2 regions of the Streptomyces tamarix genome follow, and region 2 is predicted to be linked to the other one. Evidence: riboswitches for the same ligand, from Rfam matches in the RefSeq annotation. Region 2 holds a riboswitch; the other holds the start of a gene.
What was found. A riboswitch is a leader RNA that binds a small molecule or an ion and turns the genes downstream of it on or off. The one in region 2 is predicted to bind cyclic di-AMP.
Positions count from the first base shown of each region.

Region 1 (15,043 bases), on a different contig from region 2:
GGTCGGTGCCGCCGGGGGCGGGTCGGCCGCCGGGGGGTCCGCTGCTGGAGGCGCCGCCGCGGGTGGGGCCGCCGAGAGTGGGCCTGCAGCCACCACTGGGGGTTCCGCCGCCGCGGGCGGGTCTGCCACCGGGGGGCTCACTGCCGAAGGCACCGCTGTTGAGGGTGCCGCCGCGAGTGGGGCTGCCGCCACCACCGAAGGTGCCGCCGCCGAGGGCGTCGTCCCCGGGGGTGGCGCCGGGGGCGGGACAGCCGCCGCGGGTACCGCTGCTGACGGTGCCGCCAGGGGGGCCGCTGTGGTGGGGGCGGGGGTGTCCGTGAAGGTGGGCATCGCGGTGACGTCGGCCCTCGCGATGGCCGCCGGGCTGGTGTGGGCGCTGTCGGGCGGCCCCGGTCCCGTACCGGAGCCGGAGGCGCGTCCGCCGGCCGTGCGGTCCGTCGTACCACCCGTGGTGGAACCGCCCTCGGACGCGCCTCGGCCGCCGTCCCCGGGCCGGAAGGTACCCGCGTCGGCGCCCGGTCCGACGTCGGGGCCCGGTCCGGCGTCGGTTCCGCGCCCGGAGCCGAGACCGGAGTCCGCTCCGAAGCCGCCCCCGGCGTCCGCGTCGGCGCCAGCCACCGCACCGACGCCGGTCCCGGTGCCCTCGCAGGCGGCTCCGGCCCCGTCTCCCGCGCCCGCGTCTCCTCTCCCACCGGCACCAGGACCGACACCACCGACGGCAACGAAGGCCCCCGAGCCCACGCCGACGCCGGTCCCGGCGCCCGAGTCGGCCACGTACCGGGTGGGGCAGCTGAAGTACGACGTGTTCGGCGACCGCACCGGTCCCGAGCTGCGGTTCGGCGGATCCGGCTGGGTGTGGCGGCGGCACGGGCTGTCCGTCGGCGGCACGTCGTACGGGCACGGCATCACCGTGCACCCCGGGTCGTCGGTGACCGTCGACCTGAACCGGACGTGCTCCGTGTACCAGGCGCTCGTCGGGATCGACGACATGTCGAGGGGGCTCGGCCCGGTCCGCTTCTCCGTGTGGGCGGACGGGGTGCGGCTGTGGCGGTCGCCCGTCGTCGACGGCGGCGACCCGGCGGTGCCGGTCCGCGTCGGCATCGCGGGCCGTGCCACGGTCAAGCTGGTGACGGAGCCGTCCCGGCTGGCCGGCGCGGTGGCGCTGGCGGACTGGGCGGAGGCCCGGATCACCTGCGGGGGCGGGTGACGGGACCCGTGGAGCGGGCGTACGACGCGGTGGCGGTACGGGGGCGGGGACCGGGGCCCCCGTTCGGGAACGTCTCGGTCGTGCTGGGCCCCGGAGCCGGGGTGGTGCGCGTCCACGGCGACGCGGCCCCACGGGTCGTCACCCGCCGTGCGGAGGGCGCCGTCGGCGTCGACGATCACACAGCCGTCGGCAGGCGCGAGGGGAAGTTGCCGTCGCCGCCCGTCACTGGGGAGGCCGTGCCCGCCCGGCCCGACAGGAGCGGCTGAGCTAGCAGGGTCGGTAGGGACGGTTGGGGCGGTAGGGACGGCTGAACCGGCAGGGACGGTAGGGACGACCGGCCCGGTGGGGGCGGTAGGGGCGGCCGGCCCGGCGCTCGTTCCGCGTGGGCGTGCCGTACGAGCATGCCGTACGGGGTGTCGTGTGCGGCTGGTGTCCGGCTCCCTGGCGGGCAGGAGGCCGCTGCGGGGCGGGGAGCCGATCGGGCGGTCCGCGTCGGGCGGCGGCGGGACCACACCGTCCGAGGGGCGGGGGCGGGGCGGCGTACGCGTACGGGCTGTGGAGGCGGTGGGGCGGCGCTCGGGTACGGCCCTGGCGGTGGCGGTCGGCACCGGGGCGCGGTCGCTGCGGACGCACGCCCTGGGGACGCCCCGGAGACGCTCGGGGACCCGCTCCCGAACCGACCGGACCGCCCCGGGTCACGAGCGGAGGGTCGGCCGGGACGGTACGCCCGCGGCGACGGCGCGGCGACGGGGCGCGGCCGTGCCGGACCAGCAGGTGCCGCGGCGGGCCAGGAGGCGGCGGAGCCACAGCTCGGTGGAGACCAGGTCCGCGATGCCGTCCAGGGGGACGGGTTCGCCGTCGGCGGCGGCGCGCAGCGCCGTGCGGACCACGCGCGCCTCGACGAGTCCGGCGTCCGCGAGGAGCGGCGCCTCGAACAGGGCGAGCAACTGCGGCAGGGCGACGCGCAGCCCGGCCCGGGCGGCGGCCTGGGAGGAGGCGGGCGATGCGGTGCCCCAGCCCGGCGGCAGGTCGTGGATGCCGGTTCCGGCGAGTACGGCGCGCAGGACGTCGGCGCGGGCGCCGGGCCGTACCCGCAGCGATTCGGGGAGGTCGCGGCAGGCCCGTACGACCTGGTTGTCGAAGAACGGGGCGTGCAGGCGCTGGCTGCGGACCTCGGCGGCCTGTTCGAGGACGCGGTGGTCGGCGGCGTGCCGGGCGAGGGCGGCGCGGGCGCGGGCCTCGCCGGGGCGCTGGACGGAGGTGGGGCGGGTGGCGGCCTGGTGGAGGCGAACCGATACTTCCGCGAGCGCCTCCCCGGTGAGCCAGCGGGCGGCGGGCCCGGGCCGCGACCAGGCGAGGGCGGCGAGCGACGCGTCGAGCGGGCCGGGGGCGGTACCCGTGGCGAGGCCGCGGTTGGCGTCGAGGAGGTGGCCGGCGGCGTCCTCCAGTCCGGCGCGGTAGGGGGTGCGGGCGAGGCGGCGGGCGGCCCGGTAGACGGTGATCGGGACGAGGAGGGAGCCGGCGGACGACCCGGCCGCGCGGGCGAGGGCGGTGACGGGGCGGAGCAGGTGGCGGCGCCGGCGGTCCATCAGCAGGTCGGCGAGGCGGGCCGGGTGGGCGTCCAGGACCTGGCGGGCGCCGTGGCCGGTGAAGTGGTCGGCGCTGCCCGCGGTGAGGCGGCGTCGGTGGCGGGCGGCGGTGACCAGGGCGGGACCCGGTTCGTCGGTGAGCGGCACGTCGAGGTCGGCGTACGGGAGGGCCTCCTCGGCCGCGGCGACGACGACGTGGTGGAGGCGGGGGTCCTCGGCGAGGACGCGGGCCCGTTCCAGCTCGGCGGTGCGGGCGGGTTCGCGGGCGCTCGCGGTGAGGTCGTTGAAGGTGACGGCGAGGAGGCGTTCGCCGGCGCCCGCGCCGCCGTGCCCGGCGATGGTGCCGGGCACGCCGGGGAGGCCGGCGGCGAGGAGGGCGAGGGTGCTGGAGGCGCTGCCGCCGGACAGGTCGGCGCCGATCCCCGGCGCGGGCGCCTCGCCGCGGGCGGCGCGCCGGTCGGCGGGGCCCATGCCGGGGACGGGTCCGGGGTCGGGCGGCAGGGCGGCGGGGGCGTGGCGGGGCGCGGTGAGGCGGGCGCGCACGGCTTCGACGAGAGCGTCCCGTACGCCTTCGACGGCGCGGTCCGGGTCGAGTTGGGGCGCGGCGACGGCGAGGGAGGCGACGGGTTCGTACCCGGTGATCTCGCGGGAGCCCTCGCGCAGGACGAGGGCGTGGCCGGGCGGGACGCGTTTGACGCCGGCGTACGGGGTGGAGTCGCGCAGCGCCTCGGGGGTCTCGGGGCAGGCGAGGAGCGCGGCGAGGTGCCCGATGTCGAGCTGCGCCTCGATGAGGTCGGCGAGGGGCAGCGCGGCGGTCGCGTAGGCGGTGCCGTTGGCCCAGGGGGTGTGGAAGACGGGGCGGGCACCGGCGAGGTCGGAGGTGACGGTGACGCGGCGGCCGGTCTGGACGACGGCGGTGTAGCTGCCGGGCCAGGCGGTCAGGTGGCGCAGCGCGCCGCCGCGCGCGGCGAACAGGCCGACCTTCAGCTCCTCGTCGGAGGCGGCGCAGCAGCCGAGGACGGCGAGGCGGATGTCGGGGGCGACGCTGACGACGCGCACCTCGTCGGGGCGCCAGTCGCCGACGGCCCACAGGGGGTCCGGGTCGCCCCACAGGAGCTGTCCGCCGACCGGCTGCATCGTGGCGCCGTCGTCGGCGGGACCGACCGCGCCCACCGTGCCGAAGCTCGCGGCGATACTGCTCCACCCCACCAGCCAGCGCATCGCCGCCTCCACAGCCCGTGGACACCTTCAGGCACTCGCGGCCCGCCCGGCACGCGCCGCGGGGCGGCCGGTGCGACGGGGTGCCGACGGAGACATGCTGCCACGACTACAGGCGCACAGGAGGGTGTCCGGGCGGCGCGTACGTGAACGGGAACGCGCCCCGGCGACCGGCGATGTGGTGACGATGGGGCGGTGGTGTGTCGGCGCGGGGGGTCAATCCCCTGCGACACCGGGCGGAACGACCAACTCCGTTTGTGGAAAAGGGGATTCGACCGGTCGACCCATGGGCATCATTCAGCCAATCTCCGCACCCCACTCAACCGAAACGCCTGTCGACCGCTCCGCTCCCGACCATGGTCCACGCGCGCGGTCCGGAGGGCGCTGCTCGCCCCCCGGACCGGTCCACCGCCCGCGGGGAATGGAGCGGCGGTGTCCCCCAGCCCGCTGGTTCCCGCCAGCGGGCCGACCCACGCGGCACCATGGAAGCGCTCCACCGGTGGCACCGGCCAGAGCGCACGGGCGGGCGCACGGCCACACGCCGGGAGCACGGCGGCCCGGAGCCGGGCGCACGCCAACTTCCCGTACGCACAACAATCCCGCCATAGGGAACACCACCCCTTAACGGTGGGGATGCGGCGAACTACGCTGGGTTTACGAATGCCGCGCGCCTATGCCTGGCAGTGCGGCGGCCGTCTGGGTGTCGAGGGGTGGCGCATGTCCAGGGAGCTACGCGGACCGAACGAGAAGCTCGGCACCGTTCTCGCCCTCGCCGGGATCAGCAACGCCGGGCTGGCCCGGCGCGTCAACGACCTGGGAGCGCAGCGCGGCCTGACCCTGCGCTACGACAAGACGTCGGTGGCCCGCTGGGTGTCGAAGGGCATGATCCCGCAGGGCGCCGCGCCCCATCTCATCGCCGCCGCGATCGGCCAGAAGCTCGGCCGTCCGGTGCCGCTGCACGAGATCGGCCTGGCCGACGCGGACCCGGCGCCCGAGGTGGGGCTGGCGTTCCCGCGCGACGTGGGCGAGGCCGTGAAGTCGGCGACGGAGCTGTACCGCCTGGACCTGGCGGGGCGCCGCGCGGGCGGGGGCGGCATCTGGCAGTCCCTGGCGGGCTCCTTCGCGGTGAGCGCGTACGCGGTGCCCGCCTCGCGGTGGCTGATCACGCCGGCCGACCCGTCCGTGGAGCGGCGGGTCCCGCGCGCGGAGGACGGCGGCACGGGTACGGCGGGGGGTGCGGGTCCCGCCCAAGGTGCGGGCGGCCCGGCGGGCGGTGCCGCCCCGGGTGCCCGGGCCGGCGCGTGTGGCGCCCGGGCCGGAGCGGCCGGCGCCCAGGCCGCGGTGCCCGTTCCGGCGGTCGCGGTGCCCGTCCCGGTGGTCGAGGAGCCCCCCGCGGAGGGTGCTCACGCGCGCGTGGGCCACAGCGACGTGGCGAAGCTCCGGGAGGCCGCCGAGGACGCCCGCCGCTGGGACTCCAAGTACGGGGGCGGGGACTGGCGTTCGTCGATGGTGCCCGAGTGCCTGCGCGTGGACGCGGCGCCGCTGCTGCTCGGCTCGTACTCGGACGAGGTCGGCCGGGCCCTGTTCGGCGCGACCGCCGAGCTGACCCGGCTGGCCGGCTGGATGGCCTTCGACACGGGCCAGCAGGAGGCCGCCCAGCGGTACTACATCCAGGCGCTGCGCCTCGCGCGCGCGGCGGCGGACGTGCCGCTCGGCGGGTACGTCCTGGCGTCGATGTCACTGCAGGCCACGTACCGGGGCTTCGCCGACGAGGGCGTGGACCTGGCGCAGGCTGCCGTGGAGCGCAACCGCGGCCTGGCCACGGCGCGCACGATGTCGTTCTTCCGACTCGTCGAGGCCCGCGCCCACGCCAAGGCCGGGGACGCGGCGGCCGCCGGGGCGGCGCTGAAGGCCGCCGAGGGATGGCTGGAGCGGTCGCGGGACGGCGACGCCGACCCCTCGTGGCTGGGCTTCTACTCGTACGACCGGTTCGCCGCCGACGCCGCCGAGTGCTACCGCGACCTGAAGGCGCCGCGCCAGGTGCGCAGGTTCACGGAGCAGGCGCTGTCGCGTCCGACGGAGGAGTACGTACGCTCCCACGGGCTGCGGCTGGTCGTCAGCGCCGTAGCGGAACTGGAGTCGGGGAACCTCGACGCCGCCTGCGCGGCCGGCACGCGCGCGGTGGAGGTGGCCGGGCGCATCTCTTCGGCCCGTACGACGGAGTACGTACGGGACCTGCTGCACCGTCTGGAGCCGTACGGCGACGAACCGCGGGTGGCGGAGCTGCGTGAGCGGGCCCGGCCGCTGCTGTCGGCCCCGGCGTAGGACCCGGGGCGGGGTCCGGCGCGGAGGCGTGGCACCGGGTCGGGTGCCGGGCCCTCCGGGTGCCGGTGGGGGCGCGGAGGGGCGCACCACCTGGCGTGATCCATCTCCCACCGCCGTGCGTGCCTGGTTTAACGGCGATGTCAGCGGGCCAGTGCACTATCGGGGTGGGAGGTGGCACAGGTGTCCGGGTTCGGCGGCGGCATGTTCGACTGCGACGTCCTGGTGGTCGGCGGCGGGATCATCGGGCTGTCGACGGCGTACGCGCTCTCGCGGGCCGCGCCCGGCACGCGCGTGACGGTCCTGGAGAAGGAGCCCGGCCCCGCCCGCCACCAGACGGGCCGCAACAGCGGCGTCATCCACAGCGGCATCTACTACCGCCCGGGTTCCCTGAAGGCGCGGTTCGCGGTGCGGGGCGCGGCCGAGATGGTGAAGTTCTGCGCCGAGTACGGGCTGCCGCACGAGGTCACCGGCAAGCTGATCGTCGCCACGGACCGCTCCGAGCTGCCCCGGCTGCACGCCCTGGTCCAGCGCGGCCGGGAGAACGGCATCCCGGTGCGCGAGCTGGGTCCGGCCCAGATCGGCGCGTACGAGCCGAGCGTGCGGGGCATCGCCGCGATCCACGTCGGCACGACGGGGATCTGCGACTACGGCGCGGTGGCGGAGCGGCTCGCCGAGGAGTCCGGCGCGGAGGTGCGGTACGGGGCGCGGGTCACCGCCGTCGACCGGCGGCCCCGGGGCGTGGCGGTGCGCACGGCGGACGGTGCCGTGGTGCGCGCGCGGGCGCTGGTGAACTGCGCGGGGTTGCACTGCGACGCGGTGGCGCGGCTCGCGGGGGACGAGCCGGGCATGCGGATCGTGCCGTTCCGGGGCGAGTACTACGAGCTGGCCCGGCCCGAGCTGGTGCGGGGCCTGGTGTACCCGGTGCCGGACCCGGCGTTCCCGTTCCTCGGCGTGCACCTGACGCGGGGTGTCGGCGGGGGCGTCCACGTCGGTCCGAACGCGGTCCCCGCGCTGGCCCGCGAGGGGTACGGCCGGCTCGTCGTGCGGCCCGGGGAGCTGGCCGGGACGCTGGCCTGGCCCGGCACGTGGGCGATCGCCCGGCGGCACTGGCGGTACGGGGCGGGCGAGCTGCGCAGGTCGCTGTCGAAGCCGGCCTTCACGGAGGCGGTGCGGCGGCTGCTGCCCGAGGCGACCGCCGCCGACCTGCGGCCGGCCCCGGCGGGCGTGCGGGCGCAGGCGGTGCTGCGGGACGGGACGCTGGTGGACGACTTCCTGATCCGGGAGGCGCCGCGCACGGTGCACGTGCTGAACGCCCCCTCGCCCGCGGCGACGGCGTCCCTGCCGATCGGGCGGGAGGTGGCCCGGCGGGCCCTGGCGCACTTGATCGGGTAGGGAACGCGGGGAGGGTTCGTAGAATCGAAGGCACTGTGTCCGAGAAGACCGCGTCGAGCACGCCCCCCACGACCCCCGCTCCCGTCAGGCCCCGTACCCCGGGAGCCCCCGCGCCCGCGCCCGGAGCCCCCGCGCCCGAGGTGTCCGCTGCCGAGGTGACCGCGCCCGGGGCGACCGCGCCCGAGGCGGTCGGCGGGCAGCCGCCCGTGTCCGGCGGGGGCTCCGGCGTGCCCGCGTCGCGCCGCGGCAGCCGGATGTTCCCCGACGGGACCGGGCCCTCGCCCGACCCGGCCGGCTCCCACTTCGAGCGCCGCATCCGCAGCTTCCAGCCGCGCCGCAGCCGCGTCACCGCCGGCCAGGCCGACGCGCTGCGCCGCCTGTGGCCCACCTGGGGCCTGGACATCGACGGGCGGCGCGTCCTCGACCTGGACGAGATGTTCGGCGGGCTCCCGGTCGTCCTGGAGATCGGCTTCGGCATGGGCGAGGCCACCGCGCGGATGGCCGCCGACGACCCGTCGACCGGCATCCTCGCCGTGGACGTGCACACCCCGGGGCAGGGCAACCTGCTGGGCCTCGCCGAGCGGAACGGCCTCACGAACGTCCGCGTCGCGAACGGCGACGCGATCATCCTGCTCCGCGAGATGCTGCCGCCCGCCGCGCTCGCCGGCGTCCGCGTGTACTTCCCGGACCCGTGGCCGAAGAAGCGGCACCACAAGCGGCGGCTGATCCAGCCCGAGTTCCTGAGCCTCGTCGCGACCCGGATGAAGCCGGGCGCGGTCCTGCACTGCGCGACGGACTGGGAGCCGTACGCGGAGCAGATGCTGGAGGTACTGACGGCGCACCCGGACTTCGAGAACACGGCACCCGGCGGCGGCTTCGCGCCCCGGCCCGGCTTCCGCCCGCTGACCCGGTTCGAGGGGCAGGGCCTGGAGAAGGGGCACGTCGTCCGCGACCTGCTGTTCGCCCGCGCGTGACGGCCCGGCCGCGCTCGTCCACAACGTACTCGCGCTTGTCCACAACGCGCTCGCGGAGTGTCAGTCCGGCCGTCTAGGGTCCATCGGGTGTCAGATTCGCGCGCGCCCCGCTCCGCACCGCGGACCCCTCCGCCGGCCGGCCCCGCCCAGCCGGCCATCCCGGCATACCACCCGCGGCCGTCGTTCGACGCCGTGCCGGACCGGGTCCGTTGGCGGTACAAGCCGCGGGGCGCGTTCTGGCGCAGCAGGGCGGTGCGCGCCTCGGCCGTGATCCTGGTGCTGGCCCTGTGCGCCCTGGTGATCCTGGCGCTGGTGCGGGAGCAGACGGGAACGGCGGGTTTCGTGGTCGGCCTCGGGCTGGCGCTGCTGCCCGTACCGCTGCTGGCGGCGGCGTTCCGCTGGCTGGACCGGGTGGAGCCGGGCCCGTGGAGGAACCTGCTGTTCGCCTTCGCCTGGGGGGCGTTCGCGGCGGCGCTCGTCGCGATCCTCGCCAACACGTTCGCGACGCGCTGGATAGCCACGGCGACGGCGGACCCGACGTCGGCGGACACGCTCGGCGCGACCGTCGTCGCCCCCGTCGTGGAGGAGGGCGCGAAGGCCGTCGCGATCCTGCTGGTCTTCCTGTTCCGCAGGCGGGACTTCACGGGGCTGGTCGACGGCGTGGTCGTCGCCGGGTTCACGGCGACGGGCTTCGCGTTCACCGAGAACATCCTGTACCTGGGGAGCGCCTTCGACGAGGACCAGGAGTTCGGGACGTCCGGCTTCGAGTCGGTGACGGCGGTGACGTTCTTCGTCCGGGTCGTGATGTCGCCGTTCGCGCACCCGCTGTTCACGGTCCTGACGGGCATCGGGTTCGGCGTCGCCGCGATGACGGCGCGCCGGCGCAGGGTGGTGCGGACGCTGCTGCCGCTGCTGGGGCTGGTCCTGGCGATGGGGGTGCACGCGCTGTGGAACGGCTCGACGACGTTCGGGCCGTGGGGCTTCCTCCTCGTGTACGGGGCGTTCATGCTGCCGGCGCTGGGTCTGCTGACGTGGCTGGTGATATGGACGCGCCAGCGGGAGCTGCGGACGATATCCGGCGAGCTGCCGGCGTACGCGGCGGCCGGTTGGCTGTCCGCCGACGAGCCGCTCGCGCTGTCGTCGATGCGGGCGCGGAGCCTGGCGCGGTCCTACGCGGCGCGCACGTTCGGCCCGGCGGCGGCGCGGTCGGTGGGCGAGTACGAGGCGTTCGCGACGTCCCTGGCGTTCCTGCGGTACCGGGCGCGGCGGGGTGTGGCGGACCAGGACTTCACGGCGCGGGAGCAGGAGCTGCTGCACCACATGTGGCAGCGGAAGGAGGTGGCCGCCCCGGCCCTGACGTTCGCGGCGCGCGCGACGGGCCGGGTGTGGACGCCGCCGCCGCACCGCGACTACGCGGGCTACAACCCGTACCGCTACTGAGGCCGTACGGGCTGGGGCGCGGCCGGGCCCGAAACACGGCCGGGCCCCGAGAGCGGGGCGCGGAACCGGGGCGCGGAACCGGGGGCGCGGCCGGGCCCCGGGACCAGAGCACGGTCGGGACCCGGGGCCGGGAAGAGCGGACCGGCAGCCCTGGCGTCGGGGGGTGTGCCGCCGGGGCTGCCGGGATCGGGGTCCGGCGCGGGACGCGCCGGGGTACCGGGACGCGTCGGGGCGCCGGGGTGTCAGATGGTGAGGCCCTTGCCGCGCAGCCAGGCCAGCGGGTCGATGCCGCTGCCGGAGGCGGTGTGGACCTCCAGGTGGAGGTGCGCCCCGGTGACGTTGCCGGTCGAACCGACGCGGCCGATCGTGTCGCCGGTGCCGACGGACTGCCCGGCGCTGACGGTCATCGAGGAGAGGTGGCAGTACCAGACCTCGGTGCCGTCCGCCAGCTCCAGCACGACGCGGTAGCCGTACGCACCGGACCAGCCGGCCGACTTGACGGTACCGCTGTGGACGGCGTTGGCCGGGGTGCCGGTGGGGGCGGCCAGGTCGAGGCCGGTGTGGTAGCCGGAGGACCACATGGAGCCGGCCTGGCCGTACGTGGAGGTGATCGTGTACGAGGAGGTCGGCAGGGCGTAGCTCGCGGCGAGCTTGGCCAGGCGCTTGGCCTCGGCCTTCGCGGTGGCTTCCGCCTCGGCGCGCTTGCGCTCCTTCTCGGCGGCCTTCGCCTCGGCCTCGGCGGCGGCCTGCTGGGCGGCGGCCTCCTCCGCGGCCTTCTCCGCGGCCGCCTTCTCGGCGGCGGCCCGGGCCTCGGCCTCGGCGGACGCCTGCTGCTGCTCGGCCTGCTGGAGGATGCGCGCCCGCAGCGCCTCGCCCGCGTCGGCCTCGGCACCGGCGCCCCGGGCGTCGGCGGGGCCGTTCCCGGTGGACAGGGCGAGCGTGGCGAGACCGGCGGAGGCGGGGGCCTCGTCGGGGGCGTCGTCCGCGTCGTCGCCGAGGAACGCGCCGACGCCGGGGAGCGAGGAGGCGTCGGGGAGGTTGATGTCCGGCAGGGATATCGCGACGCTGGGCTTGTCGTGCGCGGTGGCCATGCCGCCCGCGCCGACGGCGGCGATGACGCCGACCCCGAGGACGGTGGAGCTGCGGGCGAGGCCGCCGCGCTGCTTGACCACACGGTGCCGGCCCCGGACGGGGCGGACGGTCTCCTCGGTGGGGTTCCACTCGGAGGCGGCCGCGGGGGCGGCGGTGGCCGGAGGTCCCGAATCGGTGGGACGGCCGGTCGTGTCGTACGAGCCGAAGGGGGCTTCGGGGGCAGGCCTGTTGGACGCCACGGAGGCGTACTCCTTTCCTTCCTTCTCCGCCTACCGGGTTAGCTGACGGGTTCGGAGCAGGAAGGTCCCCTACGGGCCGGTGAAGGCCCGATTCACCCCAAGTGCGGTGGTTCCCCGGTTCCCTTGCGGGATTCGGCGCATGCGCACGGCGCCGCCTTCTGCGACGACTGATACGACCGCGCTGCGTTATCGAACGTTAATAGAAGCCGGGCCCGTATTCCAAGCCGCTCCCGGGAACACCTCGCTCACTCGGCAGTGAATCAAGGCCCTATAAAGGGACAAGTCACAGCAAATTGACCCCTTGTCAGGCGGTCGCGCCCCCGAAACTCCTCGATCAAATTTCTGACTGTGTGTCAATTGTTATCGCACAGAGCGGCCTGTCGATCACGCAGGGTAGATACCGGCCCCGGTGCCCCGCCGACCTGCCGCGCAGACACCCGGACACCCGGCCCCGCAGACACGCAGACACGCCGAAGGCCCGGTGCTGTGTGCACCGGGCCTTCGGTTTCAGTAGCGGGGACAGGATTTGAACCTGCGACCTCTGGGTTATGAGCCCAGCGAGCTACCGAGCTGCTCCACCCCGCGTCGATGAACACCACCTTACGCTATTCCAGCGAAGGTCATTCACCATTTCGCACTCCACGGCCGGAAAGTTTCCGGCGGCCCCTCTCCGGAGGCCCGGAACCACGCCGCGCGAGCCCGGCCGCCCGGCTCGGCCCTCCCTCCCGGAGGAGGTCGCGGACCCCCGGTGACCGGGGCGGGCGGAGTACCGTGGGAAGTGGTGGACGTCCGGTTCGCCGAAGGGACCGGATCCCGTAGACAGGCGGACATCAGCATGGCCCACTCCGACACGCCTCCCGCCCCCGGGCACCTGCCGGACACCCTCCACGAAGCGGTGGAACCGGGGACGGCGCTCCTGCGGCTGGAGACGACCCGCTCCCGCGAGGGCGTCCTCGACGGGGCGTGGTGGCCGCGCTCCCATGACATCGCGGAGGAGCTGCCCGCCCTGGTGAGCGCCCTGACCGAGCACCTCGGCCCGATCTCCCGCGTCGGCCTGGACGCCGCCGCCTGGGAGGGGCTCCCGGCCCGGCTGGTCGTCGACGAGCGGGTGGTGCGCATCGACTCGTTCCCCGTCGGGGACGACACCGTCCTGGTCACCCGCGGGGACCAGGACCACTTCTCGCTGCTCGTCGTGCCTCCGGACACGCCCCGGGACGAGGCGCGCACCGCGATGGCGCAGGCCGTCCGCGCCGACAACGTCACGCAGGCCCGGCAGATCCTCGTCGACACGCGCACCGGGCGGAGGGCCGGCCCTCCCCGGGGCTGACCCGTGCGGGGACCACCGCACCGACCCGCGCGGACGCACCGACCCGCGCGGGGCCGTCCCGCCGCGAGCCGCCCCGCCGCACTGGCCCACCGCAGGACCGCCCCGCCGCGCGGGCCCCACGGGACCGACCCACCCGAGCCCCACGGGCCGATCCCCCACACGGACTCTCCACAGGCCACCCGGCCCCACGGAAACACGGGCCCCACGGGCCACCCCGCCGCGCGGGCCCCACGGGCCACCCCGCCCCACGGGCCCCACGGGCCACCCCGCCCCACGGGCCCCACGGGGCCGGCCCGCCGCGCGGGCCGCGCGGAGGGCCGCCTAGCGCCTCCGGGCGCCGCGCCGGGAGAGATGGGCGCCGAAGAAGATCAGGTCGGCCACGAGGACGACGGCACCGATGATCAGCAGGTACATCATCCCCTTGACCGCGACGCCGATGAGGCCGAGCACGACGGCCACGAGGACGAGGAACAGGAAGATCGCCATGGTCTGGAACTCCTCCGTGCGACGGTCCGGTTCAACGGCGCGCGAGTTGCCGTTCGCCGGCGGCACCGGGCCGGTAGGCCAGGCCGTAGTGGTGGAAGACGGCTTGCTCGTCCTCGGCGGCGAGCACGTCGTCGGTACCGATGGCGGGGGACTTGCGGACCGTGCCCCTGTCGTACGGGACCCTGACGTAGCCCGGTCCGACGGTCGCGTCGTCGAGCGGGACGAACACCAGGCGCTGGCGGGTGGGCAGCCCCGTCCGGACGGTGGCCATGGCGGGTTCGTCCGTCGCGGTGCTCACGTAGATCGCCTCCAGCACGCCGATCTTGTGCCCCTTCGGGTCCACGACGTCCCGGTTCCGCCACTCCCGGATGTCTGCTGGATGGATCATGCGGTTTGCTCCCTGGTCGGGCCGCGCTCCGGGCAGGGCCGCTCCACCGGTCGGCGGCGGCGCGACGACGTGCCCGCCCCTGTCTCCTTCCAGCCTGCCCCGACCCTCCCCCGGCCGCCACACGGGCTCGACCGGCCGTGCCGCGGAGCCCGGCCCCGCGTACCCCTCCCGGCGGTCGGCCCCGCCGCCCCCGAGCCCCCTCCGTACCGGAGCCACCGACGTACCGGGCCACCGCCGCCCCCGAGCCCCCTCCGTACCGGAGCCACCGACGTACCGGGCCGCCGCCTTACCGGAGCCACCGCCGTACCGGAGCCACCGGCGCGCGGAACGGGTCCCGGCACACGTGTGCCCCGGCCGGGGAAACCGACCGGGGCACGAACCCGGTGACCGAAGCCTCGCGGCGGCTCCGACCTGGTAGGCCCTGTGGGACTCGAACCCACAACCAACGGATTAAAAGTCCGCTGCTCTGCCAATTGAGCTAAGGGCCCTCGACGGGTCATCCCCGAGCATAGCCCGCCGGAGGACGTGAGCCGATCGGGTATCGGCACAACACCCGTTTCCGGCGCGTCCCGAAAGGCGGACGGGCCCGCGCACGGCACCTGGGTGTCGCGTACGGGCCCGTCCGAGGGGTCCTACGGAGTGTCAGCCGTTGCGCTTCCAGCGCGGCTTGTCGTCGCGGCGGCCGAAGGAGCCGGTGCCCCGGTGGTCGTCGCGGCGGTCGTCACGACGACCGTACGGGCGGTCGTGGCCGGCGGGGCGGTGGCCGCCCGCGGGGCGGTCGTCGCGGCGGTCGCGGTTGAACGGGCGGTCCGTGCGGCGGAACCCGCCGCGGTCGCCACCCCGGTCGTCGCGGCGGTCGCGGTTGAACGACGGACGGTCGTCACGACGCTCGTACGACGACGGACGGTCGTCACGGCGGAACCCACCACGGTCGTCCCGACGGTCGCCACCTCGGTCGTCACGACGGTCCCGGTTGAACGACGGACGGTCGTCACGACGCTCGTACGACGACGGACGGTCGTCACGGCGGAACCCACCACGGTCGTCCCGACGGTCGCCACCCCGGTCGTCACGACGGTCCCGGTTGAACGACGGACGGTCGTCACGGCGGAACCCGCCGCGGTCCCCGCCCCGGTCGTCACGACGGTCACGGTTGTACGACGGTCGGTCGTCACGGCGGAACCCGCCGCGGTCGCCGCCCCGGTCGTCACGACGGTCGTCCCGGCGGTCACGGCCGAAGCCGCGGTCCTCCCGGCGCTCGTACGAGGGGCGCTCCTCCCGCTGGGCGGGGACGGGCACCTCGGTCTCGGCGGCGGCCGGAGCCGCCTCGGCCGCGATCGCCTCCGCGGCTTCCGCCACGGCCTTC
Region 1 is NZ_JAWCTQ010000025.1:88,754-103,796, reverse strand. It holds gene RND61_RS20165 (sigma-70 family RNA polymerase sigma factor) at 1-1,207, shown strand, start outside; gene RND61_RS20160 (asparagine synthase-related protein) at 1,903-4,017, opposite strand; gene RND61_RS20155 (MFS transporter) at 4,732-6,339, shown strand; gene lhgO (L-2-hydroxyglutarate oxidase) at 6,541-7,731, shown strand; gene trmB (tRNA (guanosine(46)-N7)-methyltransferase TrmB) at 7,986-8,705, shown strand; gene RND61_RS20140 (PrsW family intramembrane metalloprotease) at 8,793-10,145, shown strand; gene RND61_RS20135 (M23 family metallopeptidase) at 10,388-11,476, opposite strand; cyclic di-AMP (ydaO/yuaA leader) riboswitch at 11,489-11,624, opposite strand; tRNA gene RND61_RS20130 (tRNA-Met) at 11,988-12,061, opposite strand; gene RND61_RS20125 (DUF5994 family protein) at 12,312-12,803, shown strand; gene RND61_RS20120 (hypothetical protein) at 13,125-13,289, opposite strand; gene RND61_RS20115 (PRC-barrel domain-containing protein) at 13,321-13,677, opposite strand; tRNA gene RND61_RS20110 (tRNA-Lys) at 14,090-14,165, opposite strand; gene RND61_RS20105 (DEAD/DEAH box helicase) at 14,320-15,043, opposite strand, start outside.
Region 1: it holds a riboswitch for cyclic di-AMP, as region 2 does, so the genes downstream of both, RND61_RS20135 (M23 family metallopeptidase) here and RND61_RS17960 (LysM peptidoglycan-binding domain-containing protein) in region 2, are expected to answer to the same signal.

Region 2 (15,043 bases):
GGCCTCACCGTCGGCGCCCCGGACGGCGTGGAGCAGCCGTGCACGTACCCCGGGTCCGCCCTGCTCCTCGAAAAGGTGAGCTGCGAACTGCCGGCGGGCCGGCACACGCTCACCTACCGGGTCTCCGCGTCCGCCTCCGTGCCCTCCTGGCACATCGTCGTCGACGCCCGCTTCGCCCCCGCGTCGGGGGCGGCCGACGCCACCGCCGCCGGCCGGTTCGACGTGGCCGGCGTCAGCGCCGTGCCGATGGACTGGGACGTCCTCGCCCGCGACCGGAGCGGCGACATGCGCGCGTACGGCTCCTACGAAGGGGAGGGGTCGGCGCTGGACGTCGAGTGGGGCAAGGACCTCGGTGTGAACTGGGGCCAGTACGACCGCCTCACCAAGCTCGCGCCGATCGACGTCCGCGGCCGCGGCGGCGACGTGGTGGCGCGCGACGCGTCCGGCGTGCTCTGGTACCACCGGCTCGCCGGCGGGGGGCGCACCTCCTTCGAGCCCCCGGTGCGGGTCGGCTCCGGCTGGGGCGCGTACCGGTCGATCCGCGGCGCCGGCGACCTGACCGGCGACGGCCGACACGACCTGCTCGCCGTGGACGGTTCGGGCGTGCTCTGGCTGTACCGGGGCACGGGTGACCCGGCGCGGCCCTTCGAGGCCCGTCGCCAGGCCGGCACCGGCTGGAACATCTACACCTCCCTCACCGGTGGCCTCGACGTCACCGGCGACCGGAAGGCCGACCTGATCGCCCGCGACGGCTCCGGCGCGCTGTGGCTCTACCAGGGCACCGGCGACGGCAACGCCCCGCTCCAGGCCCGCCGCCAGATCGGCACCGGCTGGAACATCTACGACGTGCTCGTCGCGTACGGCGACGTCACGGCGGACGGCCACCCGGAGCTGCTCGCCCGCGACACGGCCGGTGTCCTGTGGCAGTACACGGGCACCGGGAACGCGGCGGCGCCGTTCCGGTCGCGCGTCCAGGTCGCCCAGTACTGGGACGGGTTCGACGCCATCCTCTGATGGTACGTCAGGTCCGGTGCGCCGCCGCCCGCGGCCGGCCGGTCAGCGGGTCGGTCGGTCGGCCGGTCGGTCGGCGGGCTGGTCGGCCAGCGGGCGGAAGTGGCGGGTGAGCGCCCAGGCGGCGACCCGCTCGCCCGTCCGCGTGCCGACCGTGTTCGCCGTGCGGGTGTGGATGCCCGCCCAGGTGCGGGCGCCCACGCAGTCCCGGTTGTACTCGTAGGCGGAGGCGTAGTAGCGGGTCTCCTTCGCGAAGGCCGACGTGATGCGCAGGTCGAGGAACGGGCTGTCGGACAGCAGCGTCAACGTCCGGGCCAAGGCGCCGGTGGTGGTGGTGTGGCCACTGAGGTAGTCGGGGTGCGAGGGGGTCTCCAGGAGCGGCTCCCACGCGGGGTCGGCCTGGGTGCGGGGGTTGTTGTCGCGGTCGGCCTCGCGGATCGCGGTGATGGGCCGCCAGGTGCCGTAGTGCAGCTTGGCGTCCCACGCGGCGATCGTCGCGTCGATCTGGACGGTGTTGACGGCGGCGAACAGGCGTGCCGTGTCGACCAGGTCGAGGCCGTTCCGCGCGGCACGGTCGGCCAGGGCGCCCTGCAGGTCGAGGTCGACGAAGAACCGCGCGGTGTCGGTCTGCCACCGGCTCCGCACCCGGCTGTTCTTCGCGCCGTACGCCTTCACCTCGTTCAGGTCGGCGGCGTAGCGGGCGGACGGCAGCGCGGGCGGCGGCCCGGGACGGAACCGGTCGGGCCGGTCCATGAGCAGCGGGCGCAGCCGTGCCAGCCACGCGGTGGTGAAGGGGCGGTACGCCGACGGTGTGGGGCGCCAGACGCCGGGGGCGGGGGAGGCCGGGAAGGCGACCCGGGCGCCGTGGCCGTCGTTCTTCCGCAACGCGATGACGTGGGTGGCCGCGCGGTGGCCGAACGCCACCCCCGCCTTCTCCGCCCACCCGTCCGGCACCGCAGCGAGCGAGGCGGCGTGGGCGGCCCTCAGCCGGGCCGCCGCCTGCGGGAAGTAGTGCCGCAGCACGTCGTGGGCGGCGGTCGCGGCGGCGGCCACGGCCGACGCCGTACGAGGCGCCCGTCCGTTCCAGCGGTACGGCTCGTACCGGCCTTCGATCCCGACCACCGCGTTGTACATGCCCGTCGAGACGAGGGCGTGCCACAGGGCCTTCTCCGGCGAGATCAGACGGTTCTCGGGGTCCACGACCTCCGCCGTCAGCCGCGCCCAGTCGGCGATGACGGAGCCGGGGGCGGAGGCGGAGGGCGCGGTCTGCGGCGCCGGTGCCGCAGGTGCGGGGACCGGCGCCACGATCGCCGTCAGACCCAACAGCGTGGCCGCGGCCGCCAGGGTCCGGCGCGGTGACGTCCTCATCGATCTCTTATGCACTTTTATCCCTTTTTGGTCGATATCCGTCATTCACACCTTCGGCGTTCGGGCGGGAAGCGCAATCGCACTCGCCGCTCCAGGTGCTCCAAGCACCCGTACGGAGTCGACCCGGGACCCATGTCCGTTTGATTACTATTTCAGGGTATTGATTAAATACATATGACTTGTCTATTTTTGGGGTGAGGTGGCGGGGGGCGGGCGGGAGGCGCAAACCGTGATGTCGGTCACGGCGGGCGGACGGCGGAATTCCCCGGACGCCGCGCGGGGGCACGGAATTCACCGCCGAACGGGGCTGCAATGGATCATCGGCCGGAATTCCCGCCCTTGTTCCTCCCGGCGGATTTCGTTTACGGTCACCGTCATTCCGGAGGGAACGCCGAATCCTGCCGCCTTCCGGATTCCAGCACCCACACACGCGCGCTCGGCAGGAGCGGGGGAACCAGGTAAGTCGCCGGTCCGGTGTCCGGAGCGGCTAGGGGTGAAGTCGCGGGAGACCGCGGCCGGGCATCTCCCGCCCGAACCCGACAGCTCACCTCGCAGGCGTCGGAGAGGAAAATCCCCATGCCCGCACAGGGTAAGCACCGTCGCCCCAAGAACAGCCGCCTCAGCCGCGGGCTCGTCGTCGCGAGTACCGGCGGGGCCGCCCTCGCCCTGCCCCTGACCGGCGCCGCCACCGCCTCCGCCGCACCGGTCGCGGCGCCCGCCGTGGCCGTCGTCGCGCCGGCCGCCGCCGTCCAGGCCGCCAAGCCCGTGACGTACACCGTGGCCGTCGGCGACACCCTTTCCGGTATCGCCGGCGAGCATTCCGTGAGCGGCGGCTGGAAGAAGCTGTACGAGGACAACAAGAAGGCCATCGGTGACGACCCGTCACACATCCGGCCCGGTCTGAAGCTCACCATCGGCGCCGCGGCGGCGGCTTCGGCGGAGCGTTCCGAACCGGCCCGCGCCGACCGCTCCGAGGCCCGCGCCGTCGTCACCCCCGTCGCGGTGAAGACGTACGCCGACAACCTCGACGGCTGGATCAAGGAATCGTTGGACATCATGGCCCAGCACGGAATTCCGGGAACCTACGACGGAATTCACCGCAACGTCATGCGCGAGTCCTCCGGCAATCCGCTCGCCATCAACAACTGGGACTCCAACGCCGCCGCCGGGACGCCCTCCAAGGGACTCCTCCAGGTCATCGACCCCACGTTCAGCGCCTACCACGTGCCCGGCACGTCCCTGGACCCGTTCGACCCGGTCGCGAACATCACCGCCGCGTGCAACTACGCCGCCGACCGGTACGGCTCCATCGACAACGTCAACGGCCCGTACTGACCCGCCCTCCGGGTATCCGACGCGCCGGGCCCCGGCCCGTCGGGTGCCCGGTCGCGCACGTCAGCGGTAGAGGGCCGGCCGCTCCACCAGGCCGACCTCCACCCGGCGGCCCTCGGCCCGCGCCCGGAGGGCCGCCTCGCAGACGGCCGCCGCCGCGTACCCGTCCCAGCAGCTCGGGCCGGTGGCCCCACCGCGCAGGGCGGCGTCCACCCAGGCCCGCACCTGCCGGTCGTACGCCTCCTCGAACCGCTCCACGAACCCCGGCGCGATCGAACCGCCCCACCGGCCGCCCGCGGCGACGAGCATCCCGTGCGCGTCGCCGATCCGCGCGGTGCCGTTCTCGCACACCGCCTCGGCCTGCACCTGGTACCCGAAGCGGCAGTTGACGTAGACCTCCACGTCGGCGAGCGCCCCGCCGTCCGTCTCGAAGACCGCGAACTGCGGGTCGTCGACGCCCTCGGGGGCGTTCCCCGACGGCCGCGGCCGCATCACCGTCACCGCCGTGATCTCCTGGCCCAGCAGCCACCGCGTGACGTCCATCTCGTGGACCGCCGAGTCGCCGAGGAGCATCTCGCCGGTGAACCAGGGCGGCGACGAGGCGTTGCGGTGCCGGTGGTGCAGCATCAGCGGCCGACCCAGCCCGCCGCCGTCCAGCAGCGCCTTCAGCCGCAGGTATTCGGCGTCGTACCGCCGCATGAAACCCACCTGGACCAGCCGCCTGCCCAGCCGCTCCTCCGCCCGCAGCACCCGCAGCGCGGACGCCGCGTCCGGGGTGAGCGGCTTCTCGCACAGCACCGGCAGCCCGCGCCGGAGCGCCGCCATCAGCGCCGCCTCGTGCGCCGGACCGGGGGAGGCGACGAGCACGGCGTCCACGCCGGGCGCGGCGATCGCGGCGGCCGGGTCGGTGTACGCCGCGCAGCCGTCGACACCGTCCGCGACGGCCTTCGCCCGCTCGGCGTCCACGTCCGCGACGGCGGCCACCCGCGCCCCGCTGATCACCCGGTCGATGCGGCGCACGTGGTCGGCGCCCATCCGGCCGGCGCCGACGACGGCCACGCCGAGCGTTCCGCGCTGGGTCATGGTCGAAGGTCTCCTTCCCCGAGGTCCGGGAGGTCGGAAGGTCCGGCAGGTCACAGGGACCGGGGGCCCTGGATCCGGAGGGACCGGGAGGCCCCGGGGGCTGGAGGGCCCGGAGGGACCGGGAGCCCCGGGGTCCGGCAGGTCCGGAGGGACCGGGAAGCCCCGGGGGCCCGCCGGTCAGGCACCGCAGGAGCGGAGGAACCGGCGCGTGCGCACCGCGATCGGCAGCGGCCGGTCCGGCGGGCACGGGTACATGTCCTGCTCCACGATGGCGAACAGGTCCACGCCGAGCCGCTGCGCCGCCGCGAGCACCGGTTCGAGTGCGGGGACGCCGGACGGCGGCTCGCACATCACCCCGCGCCGCACGGCCTGCCCGAACGGGACGCCGTTCTCGACGACCTCCGCCAGGACGGCCGGGTCGACCTGCTTGAGGTGCAGGTAGCCGACGCGCTCCCCGTACGTCTCGATCAGCTTGACGCTGTCGCCGCCGCAGTACGCGTAGTGCCCCGTGTCCAGGCACAGCGAGACCAGGTCGGGATCGGTCGCGTCGAGGAACCGCTCCACGTGCTCCTCCGTGTCGAGGTGCGTGTCGGCGTGCGGGTGGACGACGATGCCGAGGCCGTACCGCTCCCGCACCTCGCGGCCCAGCCGCTCCGTGCCGCGGGCGAGGTCCGCCCACTGCCCGGCGGTCAGCTCGGGCGGTTCGACGACCTCGGCGGTCCTGTCGTCCCGCCAGAACGAGGGGATGACCACCAGGTGCCGCGCGCCCATGGCGCGGGTCAGCTCCGCGACCCGGCTCACCCGTTCCCAGGTCGCGTCCCAGACGGCGGGGCCCCGGTGCAGGGAGGTGAAGACCGTGCCGGCGGAGACCTTCAGGCCGCGCCGGGCGGTCTCGTCGGAGAGCCGGGCCGGGTCGGTCGGGAGGTAGCCGTACGGGCCGAGCTCGATCCACTCGTACCCGGCCCCGGCCACCTCGTCCAGGAACCTCTCCCAGGGCACCTGCCGCGGGTCGTCGGGGAACCACACCCCCCACGAGTCCGGCGCGGAACCGATCCTGATGCGGTCGAGGGACGGGGTGCCGACGGTGTCCATACGCGGTCCTTTCACCCGGGCGCGGGCGGTGCTGGGCGGTCTGGTACGGGCGGGTTCGACGGTGGTCCGACCCTATCGGCACGATGCCGCGCCGCGGGCGGTGCCCGCTCCGCTCGTCCGGCGTACCGCCACCGCGCGCCGGGGGCGGAGCCACCATCTCCCTCGCCCGTACGGTGGCGTCGCGCACCGCCACCGCGCGCCGGGGGCCGGGGGCCCGCGGGAGGCCCGTCCTCGCGCGGACGGTCCCGCCGCGGCGTGTGAGATCGCTCTCCATGCGGGTCAATGGTGTCCCTGCGGCTTTATCCCCCCGGAGGGGGAGGGCAGTAACGGCGTGAGTGAGCCGACGCCGACCACCGCCGCGCGGAAACCGTCCCGCCGTCACCAGGAGCGACACGCATGCCCGAACCCGCCGACACCGACCCCGAGCCCGCCGACGCCGGGACCGCTGGGACCGCCGGGACCGACACCGGCGTCGAACCGGGCGCCGGCGCCGCGGGCCGGACCCGCGGCGAGCCCTTCGACCTGATCGCCATGGGGCGCGTCGGCGTCGACCTCTACCCCCTCCGGACCGGCGTGCCCCTGGCGCGGGTCGAGACGTTCGGCAGGTTCCTCGGCGGGTCCGCCGCCAACGTGGCCGTCGCCGCCGCCCGCCTCGGCCGGTCCGTCGCCCTCGTCACCCGCACCGGCGACGACCCCTTCGGCGCGTACGTGCGCCGGGCGCTCCGGGAGTTCGGCGTCGACGACCGCTGGGTCACCCCCGTCGACGCCCTCCCCACCCCCGTCACCTTCTGCGAGATCTTCCCGCCCGACCACTTCCCCCTCTACTTCTACCGCTACCCCAAGGCCCCCGACCTGGAGATCCACCCCGGCGAACTCGACCACGGCGCCCTGCGCGCCGCCCGCGTCCTGTGGACGACCGGTACGGGACTGAGCGCCGAACCCAGCCGCGCCGCCACCCTCGCCGCCCTGCGCGCCCGGGCGGGAACCGGCGTCACCGTCCTCGACCTCGACTGGCGGCCCGCGCTCTGGGACGATCCCGCCGAAGCCCGCGCCCACTACGCCGAGGCCCTGCGACACGCCACGGTCGCCGTCGGCAACCTCGACGAGTGCGAGCTCGCCACCGGCGTCCGCGAACCCCGCGCCTGCGCCCGCGCCCTCCTCGGCACCGGCGTCGAACTCGCCGTCGTCAAACAGGGCCCCGCCGGCGTCCTCGCCGTCCACCGCGACGGCACCACCGCCGAAGTCCCGCCCGTCGAGATCGAGGTGGTCAACGGACTCGGAGCGGGCGACGCGTTCGGCGGCGCCCTCTGCCACGGCCTGCTCGCCGGCTGGGACCTGGAGCGGACCACCCGGTACGCCAACGCCGCGGGCGCCCTCGTCGCCTCCCGGCTCGCCTGCTCCTCCGCCATGCCGACCGCCGCCGAGGTGGACGCCCTCCTGGACACCACCGGACCGCTGTGAGGAGAACACCGTGACCAGCAGCCACCACCTGCCCGCCGGCACGGCCGCGAACGGCCCGTACACCGTCGACGTCGGCCCCGCCTCCGCCGGCTGGGACCACTCGGCGCTCCGCGTCCTGCGCCTGCCGCCCGGCGGCCGGCACGCGTACCACACCGGCGGCAGCGAGTGGATCGTCCTGCCGCTCTCCGGCGGCTGCGCCGTCACCGCCGACGGGCGGACCTTCCTCCTGACCGGCCGCCCCGACGTGTTCAGCGCCGTCACCGACTTCGCGTACGTCCCCCGCGACGCCCACGTCACGATCACCTCCCGCGACGGCGGCCGCTTCGCCCTCGCCGGAGCCCGCTGCGAGCGCCGCCTGCCGGCCCGCTACGGCCCCGCCCCCGCCGTCCCCGTCGAACTGCGCGGCACCGGCACCTGCTCACGCCAGGTCAACAACTTCGCCGCGGCCGACACGTTCGACTGCGACCGGCTCATCGCCGTCGAGGTCCTCACCCCCGGCGGCAACTGGTCCTCCTTCCCGCCGCACAAACACGACGAGCACCGCCCCGGCGAGGAGTCGCGGCTGGAGGAGATCTACTACTTCGAGATCGCCGCCCACGGCGGCACCCCCGGCCTCGGCTACCAGCGGGTCTCCCCGTCCGGCCGGGGACGGGGCACCGACCTCCTCGCCGAGGTCCGCGACGGCGACGCCGTCCTCGTCCCGGACGGCTGGCACGGCCCGTCCATCGCCGCGCCCGGACACGACATGTACTACCTCAACGTCATGGCCGGCCCCGACGGCGAACGCGCCTGGCTGGTCCGCGACCACCCCGACCACGCCTGGATCCGCGCCACCTGGCCCGGACAGCCCACCGACCCCCGCCTCCCCCTGTACACCGCCCCCTCGCAGTGAGGTGCCACCGATGAGACCGCCCACCCGCCGCCTCACCGTCGCCCAGGCGCTGGTGCGCTTCCTGACGACCCAGTACACCGAACGCGACGGCGTGCGCCGCCGGCTGGTCGCCGGCACCTGGGGCATCTTCGGCCACGGCAACGTCGCCGGCGTCGGCCAGGCGCTCCTGGAGGTCGGGGAGCGGGCCATGCCGTTCCACCAGGGCCGCAACGAACAGGCCATGGTGCACGCCGCGGTCGGCTACGCCCGGCAACTGAACCGGCTCTCCGCCCAGGCCGTCACCACCTCCATCGGCCCCGGCGCCACCAACCTCGTCACGGGCGCCGCCCTCGCCACCGTCAACCGGCTGCCCGTCCTCCTCCTCCCCGGCGACCACTTCGCCACCCGCACCGCCGACCCGCTGCTCCAGCAACTGGAGCACCCCGTCCACGCCGACGTGTCCGTCAACGACACGCTCCGCCCCGTCTCCCGCTACTTCGACCGGATCACCCGCCCCGAGGCGCTCGTCCCGTCCGCGCTCCACGCCATGCGGGTCCTCGCGGACCCCGCCGGGACCGGCGCCGTCACCCTCGCCCTGCCGCAGGACGTGCAGGCCGAGGCGTACGACTGGCCCGAGGAGTTCTTCGCCGAGCGGATCTGGACCGTGCGCCGCCCCGCCCCCGACCCCGGCGAACTCGCCGGGGCCGCCCGCGCGATCCGCGCCGCGAAACGCCCCCTCCTCGTCGCCGGCGGCGGCGTCCACCACAGCGAGGCCGAGGACGCCCTGAAGGCCCTCGTCGACGCCACCGGCATCCCCGTCGCCTCCACCCAGGCCGGCAAGGGCTCCCTGCGCCACGACCACCCCGCCGACCTCGGCGGCATCGGCCACACCGGCACCGCCGCCGCCGACGCCATCGCCCGCACCGCCGACCTCGTGATCGGCGTCGGCACCCGCTGGACCGACTTCACCACCGCGTCGGGCACCCTCTTCGCCCGGCCCGACGTCCGGTTCGTCAACCTCGGCATCACCCCGTTCGACGCCCACAAGATGGCCGCCCGCCCCCTCGTCGCCGACGCCCGCGCCGGCCTCGCGGCACTCACCGAGGCCCTCGCCGGACACCGCGTCGCACCCGCGTACGAGGCCGAGTACCGCGCCGGCAAAGAACGCTGGGAACACGTCGTCTCCGCCGCCTTCCGGGCCGACGACGGCGCCGTACCGACCCAGACGCAGCTCCTCGGCGCCCTCGACGCCGTCGTCGGCGACCGGGACGTCGTCGTCAACGCCGCCGGCTCCCTCCCCGGCGACCTGCACAAGCTGTGGCGCGCCCGCTCCCCGCGCCAGTACCACGTGGAGTACGGCTACTCCTGCATGGGCTACGAGATCCCCGGCGCCATCGGCGTGCAGCTCGCCGCGCCCGACACGCCCGTCTGGGCCCTCGTCGGCGACGGCACGTACCTGATGATGCCCACCGAGATCGTCACCGCCGTGCAGGAACGGCTCCCGCTCAACCTGGTCCTCGTCCAGAACCACGGCTACGCCTCCATCGGCGGCCTCTCCGAGCGGACCGGCGGCGAACGGTTCGCCACCGCCTACCGCCACCGCGCCGCCGACGGCACCTTCACCGGCGACCCGCTCCCCGTCGACCTCGCCGCCAACGCCGCCAGCCTCGGCATGGACGTCCTGCGCCCCCGCACCGCGGGGGAGGTGCGGGCGGCGCTGGCCGAGGCCCGCGCCTCCGACCGGCCCACCTGCGTGTACGTCGAGACGGCCGCCCCCGGCCCGGCGGAGCCCGGCGCGTTCGCCTGGTGGGACGTGCCGGTCGCGGAGGTCGCCACCCGCGAGGCGGCCGTCGCGGCCCGCGAGGCGTACGCCCGCGAGGCGTCCGCCGTCCGCCGCCACCTGTGACCTGGGCCCCTCAGCCGCCGTACCGCCGTTCGAACACCGCGAACGCCGCCTCCAGGCGCCACTGCGCGGTCGCCTTCGGGTCGGCCGCCGGCAGCCGGCGGCAGGCGGCGCCGGGGGAGGCGTGGCCGGGGGAGGCGTGGCCGGGGGTACGGCGGCGCACTCGGGGACCGGGCGGTGGCCGTCCGCCGCCGGGGCGCCCCGCCACAGGCCGCGGCCGGGCAGGAACGCGTACTCCAGGGACGCGCGGGCCAGGTCCTTCACCTCCCGGTAGCCGAGGCCGTGGACGGTCGCGGCGCGCGCGTACTCGCGGCTGATGTCCGTCCTCGACACGCCGGGGTCGTCCGTGGCGAGCATCACCGGCACGCCGTGCGCCCGGTACACGGGGAGCGGATGGTCGCCGCCGGTGACGCCCAGGACCTGGGCGTTGCTGGTGAGCGGCGCCTCGACGGCCACCTCGCGACGGGCCATCGTACGGAGCAGCCCGCGCCACCCGTCCTCGTGGACCAGGCCCGCAGCAGCGCCGTGCGGAACACCGGGTCGGTACGGGCGTCGGCGGCGGGCCGCGCGCCCGGCCCGCACGGCGGGCGGACGGCGGTCAGGGTCCGCACCACGACGCACAGCCCGTCCTCGGCGGCGAACCGGATCAGGGACTCGGTCGGGACGGCACCGCCGAGGTGGTGGTGCAGGTCCCCGCCCTTGGGCAGGCGCAGGAAGAACTCCCGGAGCCGGTCCGGGTCGCGGCGGACCCGCTCCAGCCGGACGGCGGTCCGCGCCCCGGCCAGGGCGAGGACGGACGGGAGGAGGGCGCGGCGGATGCGGTGGGCCACCCCCCGCGTGAGGGCGACGGCGGCCCGCCGGCGGGGCCTCACCACGCCGCGTCGTCGAAGAGCGCCGGCACCTCCAGCGGCGCCGCCCCGCCCGTCAGCGGCTGCTCCGTCCACATCACCTTGCCGTTCGGCGTGTACCGGGTGCCCCACCGGCCCGCCAGCTGCGACACGAGGAACAGGCCGCGTCCACCCTCGTCCGTGGTGGCCGCCCGCCGCAGGTGCGGGGAGGTGCTGCTGCCGTCCGACACCTCGCAGATCAGGCTCCGGTCGCGCAGCATCCGCACGCGGATCGGCGCGGAGCCGTACCGGATCGCGTTGGTGATCAGCTCGCTGAGCACCAGCTCCGTGGTGAACCCGATCTCGTCGAGCCCCCACTGCTCCAGTTGCCGCACGCACGCCGCCCGCACCGGCGCCACCGCCGCCGGGTCGGGCGGCACGTCCCAGTCCGCCACGCGGTCCCGCGGCAGCAGCCGGGTGCGGGCCACCAGCAGGGCGATGTCGTCACCGCGGTGCGGCGGCAGCATGGCGTCGACCACGGCCCGGCAGGTCTCCTCCGGCGTCCGCCCCGGCCCCTCGGCGAGCGTGTCGCGCAGCAGCCGCAGACCCGTGTCGAGGTCCCGTTCCCGGTGCTCGACCAGCCCGTCCGTGTACAGCACCAGACGGCTGCCCTCCGGCAGCCGCACCTCGTACGTCTCGAACGGCCCCCCTCCCAGGCCCAGCGGCGGGAACACGGGCACGTCGGGGAAGTCCACCGTCCCGTCGGGGCGCACCACGGCCGGCGCGAAGTGGCCCGCCGACGCCATGCAGCAGTCGCCCGACACCGGGTCGTAGACGGCGTACAGGCAGGTCGCGCCGGAGATCCCGGCGCCGGTGTCCCCGGCCTCCTCCTCGTCGATCCGGGACACGAGGTCGTCGAGGTGGCCCAGCAGCTCGTCCGGCGGCAGGTCGAGCGCGGAGAAGTTGTGCACCGCCGTCCGGAGGCGGCCCATCGTCGCCGCCGCGTGCAGGCCGTGCCCGACCACGTCCCCGACGACGAGCGCGACCCGCGCGCCGGGCAGCGGGATCACGTCGAACCAGTCGCCGCCCACCCCGGCCTGCGCCGGCAGGTAGCGGTAGGCGGTCTCCAGCGCGTCCTGCTCGGGGAGCACCCGGGGCAGCAGGCTCCGCTGGAGCGTCACCGCCATGGCGTGCTCCCGCGTGTACCGGCGCGCGTTGTCGACGGCCACCGCCGCTCGCGCCGCCAGCTCCTCCGCGAAGGCCACGTCCTCGTCCCCGAACCGCCCGGACGGCGCCGAGCGCCAGAAGTTGGCCATGCCCAGGACGACCCCGCGCGCCTGGAGGGGGACGGTCACCAGTGAGCGGATGCCGTACGCGAGGGCAGCGTCGGCGCCCGCCGGGTCCTGCTCCCGCCAGCCGCGCGCCGCCGTCAGGTCCGCCTCCAGCACCGCCTCCCCCCGCTCCAGCGCCGCGGCCATCGGCGTCGTCGGCACGTCGAACCGGACGAGGTCCCCGGCCGGCTGGAGCGGGTGGTCGTCCCGCACGCCGCTGACGGCCGCGCGGCGCATCACGGTGCGGGACCGCGTCGGCTCCTCGCCCCGCAGCACCGGGTCCAGCAGCTCCACGGTCACGAAGTCCGCGAACCGGGGGACCGCGACCTCCGACAGCTCCTGCGCCGTCCGTACGACGTCCAGCGTCGTCCCGATCCGCACGCCCGCCTCGTACAGCAGCCTCAACCGCTCCCGCGCCACCGCCGCCACACCCGTCACGGCCCGCAGTTCGGTCGTGTCGCGGAGCGTCGCGACGGTGCCGGACGGGCCGCCGTGCGGGTCGGTCGGCCGGGTGTTGACCGCCAGCAGCCGGTCGCCGGCGAGGTGGACCTCGTCGGTGACCGGGCGGCCCGACACGAGCAGCTCGGCGGTGTCCCCGGCCAGGCCCAGGTCGGTGACGTGGCGGCCCTCGGCGTCGGCCGGCAGGTCCAGGAGGCGGCGGGCCTCGTCGTTGGCGAGGGTGAGCCGGCCGTCGTCCCCGACGATGAGCACCCCCTCCCGCACGGCGTGCAGCACCGCGTCGTGGTGCTCGTACATCCGGGTCATCTCGGCCGGGCCGAGGCCGTGCGTCTGGCGGCGCAACCGCCTGCTCACCAGGGCCGAACTGGCCGTCGCCAGGGCGAGCGCGACGGCGCCGGCGCCGAAGAACAGCGGAAGCTGCCGGTCGACGGCGTCGCCGACGTTCTCGATGGACACCCCGGCGCTCACCAGGCCCACGACCGTGCCCCGGTCGTCCATCACGGGGACGACGGCCCGCGCGGCGTCGTGCGGGCTGCCTTCGAAGACGTCCGTGACCGTCCGGCCCCGGGCCGCCTCCTCCACGCCTTCCGCGCGCGTGCCCACGAGGTTCGGGTCGCTGTCCGCGATGCGGGTGCCGTCCGGGGAGATGACGGCGATGAAGTCCACGCCCGAGCCGTGCCAGGCGTCCACCGCGTGCGGCTGGAGCGTCTTCGCCGGGTCGGCCGACCGGAGCGCGGCGAGCGTGCCGGGGGCGTCCGCGAAGGACTCGGCCGCCGCGCGCGAACGGTTGCGCGCGTCGCGCTCGCTGGCGTACCGCGCCTGGTACGACAGGGCCATCACCGCGGCGACGATCAGCACCAGGGCCACCGCGAATTGGAGGAGGAGCACCTGCCCTGCGGCGCTGCGCACGCCCAGGAGCCGCCCCCGGCGCCCGGTCCGCCCGAGACGTCCATTCTTGCCCCTCATGGACCCTTTCTAGCACCGGGCGTGTTCTCCCGGCGACCGCGCGCACACCGCCCGCGCACAGCGCCCGCGCACGCCCCCCTCGTCCACGCCCGCCCCCGTCCGCCCCCGTCCGTCGCGGGGCGGCCCCGCCGCGGACGCGCTCCCGCGGGCGGTTTCTGCGGGGAAGGTTGACAGCTCCTTTCGGGGCTGGCTTCATGAACGCTCGATGGGAGCGCTCCCATCGCGAGCCGCTTTGACATGTACTAGACAGTAGGGACGTGACGCAGTGGGACAGTCACCCACCACCCTGCCCTCCGGCCGCCACCGGCGGTTACGCGCTCTGGCCGCCGCCGTCCTCACCGGAGCGCTGCTGTGGGCCGCGGGACCGGCCGCCGACGCGGCCACCGCCCCCGAGCCCCGTCCGGCCGCGTCCGCCGGGGCGCGGACGGCCGCCGCCGCCCCGGGCGACGACTGGCTGCACACCCGCGGCAACCAGATCGTCGACGCCCAGGGCAACGAGGTCTGGCTCACCGGCGCCAACTGGTTCGGCTTCAACGCCACCGAGCGGGTCTTCCACGGCCTCTGGTCCGCCAACATCACCGAGATCACCCGCTCCATGGCGCAGCGCGGCATCAACATCGTCCGCGTGCCCATCTCCACCCAACTGCTCCTGGAGTGGAAGGAGGGCCGGGCCTCCGTACCGAGCGCCGTCAACGCGTACGCCAACCCGGAGATCGCCGGGAAGACCACCCTGGAGGTCTTCGACCACTGGCTGGCGCTGTGCAAGCAGTACGGCATCAAGGTCATGCTCGACGTGCACAGCGCCGAGGCCGACAACGCCGGCCACTTCTACCCCGTGTGGTGGAAGGGCACCATCACCACCGAGCAGTTCTACACGGCCTGGGAGTGGGTGACGGCCCGCTACCGCGGCGACGACACGCTCGTCGCGATGGACATCAAGAACGAGCCGCACGGCGGCGCCGGTGAGAGCCCGCGCGCCAAGTGGGACGGCTCCACCGACCAGGACAACTTCAAGCACGCCTGCGAGACGGCCGGCAAGCGCATCCTGGCGATCAACCCGCACCTGCTCATCCTCTGCGAGGGCATCCAGATCTACCCGAAGAACGGGAGCAACTGGTCCTCGACCAGCGCCGCCGACTACCACTCCACCTGGTGGGGCGGCAACCTCCGCGGCGTGCGCGACCACCCCGTCGACCTCGGCGCCGGCAACGACCAGGTCGTCTACTCGCCGCACGACTACGGCCCCCTCGTCGCGCCCCAGCCCTGGTTCACCGGCGACTGGAACCGCACCACCCTCGAACGGGACGTCTGGGACCCCAACTGGCTCTACCTGCACAAG
Region 2 is NZ_JAWCTQ010000021.1:34,273-49,315, forward strand. It holds gene RND61_RS17950 (FG-GAP repeat domain-containing protein) at 1-1,014, shown strand, start outside; gene RND61_RS17955 (vanadium-dependent haloperoxidase) at 1,057-2,379, opposite strand; cyclic di-AMP (ydaO/yuaA leader) riboswitch at 2,789-2,952, shown strand; gene RND61_RS17960 (LysM peptidoglycan-binding domain-containing protein) at 2,956-3,714, shown strand; gene RND61_RS17965 (Gfo/Idh/MocA family protein) at 3,775-4,794, opposite strand; gene RND61_RS17970 (sugar phosphate isomerase/epimerase family protein) at 4,972-5,886, opposite strand; gene iolC (5-dehydro-2-deoxygluconokinase) at 6,418-7,347, shown strand; gene iolB (5-deoxy-glucuronate isomerase) at 7,358-8,239, shown strand; gene iolD (3D-(3,5/4)-trihydroxycyclohexane-1,2-dione acylhydrolase (decyclizing)) at 8,250-10,124, shown strand; gene RND61_RS32715 (hypothetical protein) at 10,135-10,284, opposite strand; partial or broken gene RND61_RS32720 (adenosine deaminase) at 10,401-10,592, opposite strand; gene RND61_RS17995 (SpoIIE family protein phosphatase) at 10,990-13,704, opposite strand; gene RND61_RS18000 (cellulase family glycosylhydrolase) at 13,970-15,043, shown strand, end outside.